Regions from separate parts of the Lysinibacillus sp. TE18511 genome, predicted to be linked through region 2. Evidence: predicted binding sites of a transcription regulator. Region 2 holds the regulator's gene; the other holds the start of a gene.
What was found. The regulator Rex, encoded in region 2, represses fermentation and respiration genes when NADH is low (regulators of the CRP and FNR family bind a similar motif). The targets are predictions, from matches to a motif close to TTGTGAAATATTTCACAA.
Positions count from the first base shown of each region.

Region 1: a site for Rex is predicted at 1,838-1,855, ahead of ACVWXS_RS17645 (cytochrome ubiquinol oxidase subunit I). Genes of this name have one in related genera too.

Region 1 is NZ_JBSSFD010000027.1:25,616-29,821, reverse strand. It holds gene ACVWXS_RS17660 (hypothetical protein) at 1-136, shown strand, start outside; gene ACVWXS_RS17655 (thioredoxin family protein) at 237-773, shown strand; gene ACVWXS_RS17650 (diacylglycerol kinase) at 874-1,788, shown strand; gene ACVWXS_RS17645 (cytochrome ubiquinol oxidase subunit I) at 2,103-3,449, shown strand; gene ACVWXS_RS17640 (cytochrome d ubiquinol oxidase subunit II) at 3,446-4,206, shown strand, end outside.
Region 2 is NZ_JBSSFD010000068.1:3,012-7,217, reverse strand. It holds gene ACVWXS_RS24920 (ABC transporter ATP-binding protein) at 1-1,566, opposite strand, end outside; gene ACVWXS_RS24915 (redox-sensing transcriptional repressor Rex) at 2,020-2,655, shown strand; gene ACVWXS_RS24910 (twin-arginine translocase TatA/TatE family subunit) at 2,966-3,151, shown strand; gene tatC (twin-arginine translocase subunit TatC) at 3,169-3,993, shown strand; gene ACVWXS_RS24900 (CPBP family intramembrane glutamic endopeptidase) at 4,095-4,206, opposite strand, start outside.

The sequences.
Region 1 (4,206 bases), on a different contig from region 2:
AAAGCGAAGCGTCAGCGGCAAATGTTTTATCTGCGCGAAAGCGAAGCGTCAGCGGCAAATGTTTTATCTGCGCGAAAGCGAAGCGTCAGCGGCAAAGCGCCCAGTCGGAACGGAAATCAACCACACGTTATGGTGATGAGCTAAAAAATACCAACTTAACACTTTATGGTTGTCTAAAAAAAGTTTTCATAGCAAAATATAGAATAGAACATGAGATAACATTAGGGGGTTAATCAATGAAAACTGAACAACAATATTTCAAAGATGCGATTTCGATTCAGCAATATATGGATAATATGACGACGTTGAAAGAGGAGAGCTTCCGTATTTATGATGGCTTTATCGAGCTACTAAAGGACAAGCAACCACAAATTTTAACAATTACTGAAGATTGGTGCGGAGACGCAATGTTAAATAACCCGATTATTCGTCGTGTAGCAGAGGCTGCAGGTTTAGAAATACGCACAGTACTTCGCGACGCTGATACAGATTTAATTGATCGCTATTTAACAAACGGTGGCCGTGCAATTCCAATTTATATTTTATTAGATGATGTTGGTCAAGTGATTGGAAAATGGGGACCACGTGCACCAGAATTACAGGAACTAGTAGTGAGCAAACGAGCTAGTTTACCTGATAAAGAAGATCCTACATTTGAAGATGCACAAAAGGCATTGTATGCAGAAATTCGTGAAGAGAATATGACGAATAAATCATACTGGACATTTGTTTATGAGGATTTCAAAAAGCAAGTGACAGCTGCATTGCAGTAATTGTAGATCACAAGGCTGCATGTCAAAGAATTAGGATATGCAACATTTAAACGTAAAATTCGTTGAAGAAATAGAATCTTATGAAGCAGGAAGGTATGTTATGAAACGAGCAAGAATCATTTATAATCCTACATCTGGACGTGAAGCATTTAAAAAGCATCTACCAGAAGTATTGGAAAAACTAGAGGTAGCAGGCTATGAGGCATCATGTCACGCAACAACTTGCGAAGGCGATGCAACCGTTGCAGCAAAAAATGCAGTAGAACGTGGCTTTGATATAATCATTGCAGTTGGTGGAGATGGCACATTAAATGAAGTTATTTCAGGTGTAAGTCCATTTGAAAACCGTCCGAAAGTTGGTCTAATTCCAATGGGCACAACGAATGATTTTGCCCGTGCAGTGCATATCCCTCGTAATATTGCAGATGCTGTTGAGATTATTATTAAAGGTGAAACGTTACCAGTTGATGTTGGTTTATTAAATGGAGAACGCTATTTCATCAATATTGCCGCTGGTGGACGTATTACTGAGTTAACATATGAAGTACCAAGTAAAATGAAAACAATGCTAGGACAGTTAGCTTATTACGTAAAAGCAGTAGAAATGATTCCATCAATCAAAGCTTCTCATATGCGTATCGAATATGATGGTGAAGTGTTTGATGGGGATGCTATGATGTTTTTATGTGGCTTAACCAATTCAGTAGGTGGCTTTGAAAAGCTTGCACCCGACGCAAGTATTAATGATGGCTACTTTACTTTATTAGTATTGAAAAAAGTAAGCCTACCTGAATTTATTCAGCTTGCCGCAATGGCTTTAAGAGGCGAGCATTTGAATGATGATCGTGTAATTTATAAAAAGGCAAGTGTTGTAAAAGTATCTACTGAAGACGAAATACATTTAAACTTAGACGGTGAGTATGGTGGGGATGCGCCTGCAACATTTGAAAACTTAAAGCGCCATATTGAAATTTTTGTTCCTATTGAAGATATTCGTGAGGAAGACCGTATCTAAGTGCCTAAATATTGACTCTTTTTACCATAAGAATTGTCTATAATGAGGATTGTGAACGAATTAAGAAAAATGTTTGGCAAATCTGCGTATATTACTTGAACAAAATTTGAAACCTTTATAATAGGCCGAAATATCGGTCCATTATAAAGGTTTTTTTCATGGCAATAGTGGAAAATAAGTGTATGGGGAAGAAAGGAAGTGTTGGCTTTGTATAAGTCGCAGGAAAGAAAGCTCATATGGCTAAGCTTTGGCGTTGCAATTATTATGCTACTTTCCATGCTTGGAAGAATATTCGGTAGTTAGGAGGCAATGAAATGGTGAATGAATCAGCAGTCTTTTGGAGTAGAGCATTAACAGAGCTGACGTTATCGTTCCATATTATTTATGCAACGATTGGTGTGGGTGTCCCGTTAATGATTATGATTGCTCAATGGACTGGATATAAAAAGAATGATGAGCACTATATTTTAATGGCAAGACGTTGGGCACGAGGTTTTGTTATTACAGTTGCAGTCGGAGTTGTTACAGGGACAGCAATTGGCTTACAGTTGTCTTTACTATGGCCGAATTTTATGCAGCTCGCCGGCCAAACAATTGCATTACCGCTCTTTATGGAAACGTTTGCATTTTTCTTTGAAGCCATCTTCCTGGGCATCTACTTATATACTTGGGATCGCTTTGAAAGTCAGAAAAAGCATATGCTGCTATTAATTCCTGTAGCGGTTGGTGCTTCGATGTCAGCTGTGTTTATAACAATTGTGAATGCGTTTATGAATGCACCTCAAGGATTTGACATTGTGGACGGAGAACTTGTAAATATTCAACCTTTTTTAGCAATGTTTAATCCAGCAATGCCGACAAAGGTAGCGCATGTTCTCGTTACCGCTTATATGACAGCCGCATTTGTGTTAGCGGCAATTGCAGGATACCGTATGCTTAGAGGTTCTAAGCATGTGTACCATAAAAAATCATTATTTTTACTTATGAAGATTGGCCTGATTTTCTCCATTGCATCAGCGATTATTGGAGATTTTTCAGGAAAATACTTAGCAGAATATCAGCCAGAAAAATTAGCTGCAGCTGAGTGGCATTTTGAAACAGACGATAAAGCCTCACTTATTCTATTGGGTGTATTAGATGGTGACGAAGTAAAATATGCAATTGAAATTCCTTATGCTCTAAGTATTTTAGCGCATAATAATCCAAATGCAGAGGTAATTGGCTTAGATCAATTTGCTGAAGAAGATCGACCACCACTGTATATTCATTATCTCTTTGATCTCATGGTGTTTATTGGCATGTTTATGGTATTAGTTTCATTGCTTTATGTAGTCGGGAAAGCGCGTGGTTGGCTGTTTATTCATACACGTTGGTTTAGATGGATTGTCGTTGCAGGTGGACCACTTTCAATTATTGCAATTGAAGCGGGCTGGTGGCTTGCTGAGGTTGGAAGACAGCCTTGGGTCTTATATGGTTTAATGCGAACACCAGAAGGGGCCACAACGAGTGACCATGTGGATTTAATGCTGCTGTTGTTTGCAGGCGTGTATGCTGTATTGGGCATAGGAAGTATTGTAGTTTTAGTTCGTATGTTCAAAAAGAATCCAATTGAGCGTGAATTAGCAGATCGCCATTCTGAAAAAGGCGGTGACATCTTATGACATTAGAGATTTTAGGTATTTCAGTTTTGTGGATTTTCCTATTTGGCTATGTCATTGTAGCTTCAATTGATTTTGGGGCAGGTTTTTTCAATGCCTACAGTCTACTCGTTGGCAAAAATCATATTTTAACAAATATTATTAAACGTTATTTATCACCGGTTTGGGAAGTAACGAATGTCTTTTTAGTATTCTTCTTTGTTGGGATTGTTGGGTTTTTCCCGCAAACAGCCTTTTATTATGGAACGATTTTACTTGTGCCAGTTAGTATTTCGCTAGTGCTACTTGCCATACGAGGCTCCTACTATGCGTTTGAATCATATGGCTCACGTGGACATATCGGATACACGCTAACGTATGGTATAGCAGGATTACTCATTCCGGCCTCACTTTCTGTTGTCTTTGCGATTGCTGCAGGTGGCTATGTTGATATGGTTGATGGGCAACCGGTTTTAAACTATTGGACATTGTATACGAGCCCATTTGCTTGGAGTATTGTCGTCTTGAGCATTGCAGCGGTACTCTATATTTCAGCTGTGTTTTTAACATGGTATGCTCATAAAGCAAAGGATGTAGAAGCAACAAAACTAATGCGAAAATACGCACTTGTTTGGGCGATACCTTTAATGGTGAGCGCGCTTGGTATTATGTATGAAATGAAATCGATCAATCCTGAAACTTACAATAATATGGTTAATTTATGGTGGGTGTTCGCCATTTCAGCCGTACTATTTATCATTACTGTGGTGTTAATTTGGAT
Region 2 (4,206 bases):
GGAACCATCACCAGACAACTCAATCACTTTAGTAGCAATTCGATTGATGAAATATCGGTCATGCGATACAAATAATAGTGTTCCAGGATAATCAATAAGCGCGTTTTCCAGTATCTCTTTACTATCTAAGTCTAAGTGGTTGGTAGGCTCATCAAGAATTAAGAAATTTGACTTTTGCATCATTAATTTAGCTAGTGCAATTCTTGCCTTTTCGCCACCAGATAAAGAGGATACGATTTTATCTACATCATCTCCACTGAATAAAAAACGACCTAGCACCGTTCGAATATCTTTTTCATTCATTAAAGGCCATTCATCCCACAGCTCTTTTAGAACACTTTTATTGCTCGATAGTTTTGCCTGCTCTTGATCATAATAACCAATTTGAACATTTGTACCATAGCGAATTTCTCCAGAAAGTGATGGTAAATCTTTTACGATGGTCTTTAATAAAGTTGATTTACCAACACCGTTTGGTCCAACAAGTGCAATGCGATCTTCACGGAATGCACGTAATGTGATACCTTTTGATATTTTCTTGTCACCATAACCAACTGCTAAGCTATCAATAGATAATACATCGTTCCCACTTTGACGTTCAATGGTAAAACCAAAGCTTGCGGACTTTTCGTCGCCATCAGGAGATTCCATCCATTCTGTTCGTTCAAGCATTTTGCGACGACTTTGTGCCATTTTTGTAGTAGAAGCACGCGCAATGTTTTTTTGGATAAAATCCTCAAGCTTTGCTTTCTCATCTTGCTGACGCTCATATAACTTTAAATCACGCTCATAATTTTTCGCTTTTTCGTCTAAATAGGCACTATAATTGCCTGTATATTTTGTGACGCGGTGACGAGAAACTTCGTAGACAATGGAAACAACCTGGTCTAAGAAGTAGCGGTCATGGGAAACAATTAAAATAGCCCCTTCATAGCTTTTTAAATAGGATTCCAACCAGGAGAGGGTTTCAATATCTAAATGGTTAGTAGGCTCATCGAGTATTAATAAATCAGGTTTACTTAAGAGGAGCTTAGCTAGAGCTAAACGAGTTCGTTGGCCTCCTGATAATGAGCTTATTGGTTTTTCATAATCTTCAGGATAGAATTGCATGCCATGAAGCACAGAGCGTGTATCAGATTCATATTGATAGCCACCTGCATCCTTAAAATTATGTTGTAATTGATCGTATTCGGACATTATTTTTCCATACAAAGAAGGGTTTTCATAGACAGTTGGATCGGCCATTTGTTGTTCGAGTGACCGAAGTGTTTTTTCTTGTGCGATAATTGGTTCGAAAATTGACATCATTTCGTCCCAAATCGATAACGTTGAGTTTAACCCAGCATGCTGCTCCAAATATCCAATCTGAACACCTTTAGGGATAATAATATCGCCTGAGTCATATGACATTTGACCAGCAATTATTTTAAGTAAAGTGGACTTGCCAGCACCGTTACGTCCTACTAATGCAACGCGGTCACGATGTTGAACCTCTAATTTTACGCCACTTAAAATTTCATCTGCAAGGAAGGATTTATATAGTTGATTGACCTGTAAAACAATCATTCTTGACACCTCAATTCTTCCTTAGTGTAATGGATGAGCGATTCGCTTGCAATGTCGATGCTTTACTTATTCCGAGCTGTCATGTAAGATTGAAACGATTTCCCTTTAGTTAGTGGCGTAAAAAGCGCCATTAACTAAAGGGAAATACTCTAGTGGATATTAATATTTATATATACTCAGGCATGTTGATTAGGGAAAAATAGGTTTATTATTGAGCGATAAAAGGAATTTTTTGTTGCTATTTTGCTAAAATATTCTCATTTTCAACTGATTGTAGCGTAGAGCTACTCGACTCCCGCAGGAAAGCGAGTAGCCCGTAGCGGAAATCAGTGTCTTCGAATTAATTTGAAGGATAAAAATGGTTAATCAACACACCTAGTATATAGTTAATGATGCATGTATTAAAATTACTAGCTAAGCATTCAAACTGAGACATTTTAAGGAGGAGAAAGTTTGAAACAAGAATTAAAAATTCCACAAGCCACTACCAAAAGACTTCCTCTTTACTATCGATTTATCCAAAACTTTGCACAAGAAGGCATGGAACGAATTTCGTCGAAGGAACTGAGTGAAGCGATGAAAATTGATTCTGCAACTATTCGCCGTGACTTTTCTTATTTTGGTGCTCTTGGCAAAAAGGGTTACGGCTATGATGTGCAGCATCTATTAAAATTTTTCAGTCAAACACTCGATCAGCACGAAACGACAAAAGTAGCGTTAATTGGTGTAGGGAATTTAGGTAGTGCTTTATTAAAATATAATTTCCAAAAAAATCACAATACTCATATTGTGGTGGCTTTTGATTCAAAGGCACCAAAGGACGGGAAGATGATCAGCAATATTCCTGTTTTTCATCCGGATTTGTTGGAAGAAAAGTATGCAGAATATGGAGCGGAGCTTGCGATTTTAACAGTTTCACCACGCTCTGCACAGAAAATGGCTGATAGATTAGCGGCAATGAATGCAAAGGGCATTTTAAACTTTACGCCAGAGCGGCTAACGGTGCCAGATAGAATGCAGCTTTTAACAATTGATTTATCGGTAGAATTGCAAGCGCTTATTTATTTAATTCGCAATCAGGAAGAGTGAAAAATGTACATATTTAACTTCTTTCAGCGGGTGTATAAAGAATCGCTTAAATAGAGGAACTCAGTCTAAGAACGCCACGTCCTGTGGCAATTTATCTGTGCGAAAGCGAAGCGACAGCAACAACAACACATGACTGAGTGACCAACATCACGTTGGCCCAAAGCCTCCAGCGAATAGTATAGTTCACAGTTTCTGTCAAATGTAAGTATGAAATAAAATGAGAGAGTGACGAAAAACTTTCACATATAATTAGTTAGCAAAATGACAAAATATGCGTTAAAATGATGGATATAAAGAGGAGGTGGCTGTAATGGGTAGTATTGGTCCTATGAGCCTCATTATTATCGGAATTGTCGCGTTATTAATTTTTGGTCCTAAGAAGTTACCAGAGCTGGGTAAAGCATTCGGTTCAACATTACGTGAATTCAAAAATGCTACTAAAGGTTTAGCCGATGAAGATGATGATGACAAGAAAAAGAAAGAACTAGATAAGTAAGTTAGGATGTTTGAGGAATGAATCCAAAAGATCTAACTGTCATTGAGCATATAGAAGAATTAAGAAAACGGCTTTTCATTGTTGCCGTTTTCTTTGTTCTCGCTATGGTTGGCGGCTTTTTTGTGGCAAAGCCGCTTGTTAAATACCTTCAAACTACTGGAGCGAATTATAATATAGAGCTTCATGCATTTGATGTAGTAACACCACTTGCGATTTATTTCCAAGTTGTTTTTTTAATTGCATTTATCCTTTCATCACCAGTGTTAATGTATCAACTGTGGGCGTTTATTAGCCCAGGATTAAGGGAAGTAGAACGAAAAGCAACCTTAAGCTATATACCGTATTCATTTTTATTGTTTATCGCAGGGCTATCCTTTTCATACTATTTATTATTCCCTTATGTCATAAAATTCATGATGAATTTGTCGGTCGAGTTGGAGATTCAGCAAACAATTGGAATACATGAATATTTTACATTTTTATTTAAGCTTACAATACCTTTTGGTTTCCTTTTCCAATTGCCGGTTGTTATTTTATTCTTTTCACGTATAGGAATATTAAATCCTGATTTACTAATTCGTATTCGTAAATATTCGTACTTTGGTTTATTTGTGTGTGCCGCTATTATCGCACCACCTGAATTGGCTTCACATTTAATGGTTTCAGTGCCATTGTTTGCGCTCTATGAAATTAGCATTATGGTTTCTCGTATTGGGTACAAAAAATACTTAAGATCAGAGGAAATACGTTTGAAGGAAGAGCAGGAAGCTGAGCAAAAACGCCAGGTTGAAGAGGCACTCGAACAGCAGCGACGACAAGTAGAAGAATTGAATCAAAAATAAATAGTGGAAGCTCGATGCGAAATAAAAGCATCGAGCTTTTTTGTTATAAAAGAATAGGTAAGAATCTAAAAAATCAGTGGGAAGAAAATTCCCACTGATTTTTATTGCACTTTTTCTAGTTCTTCAAGTAACTTTTGCAATGGTTCTGCAAACACTTGTACAAATGTCACAAACCCATTTAGCATGACATGGGCGATAATGGACGCCCAAATG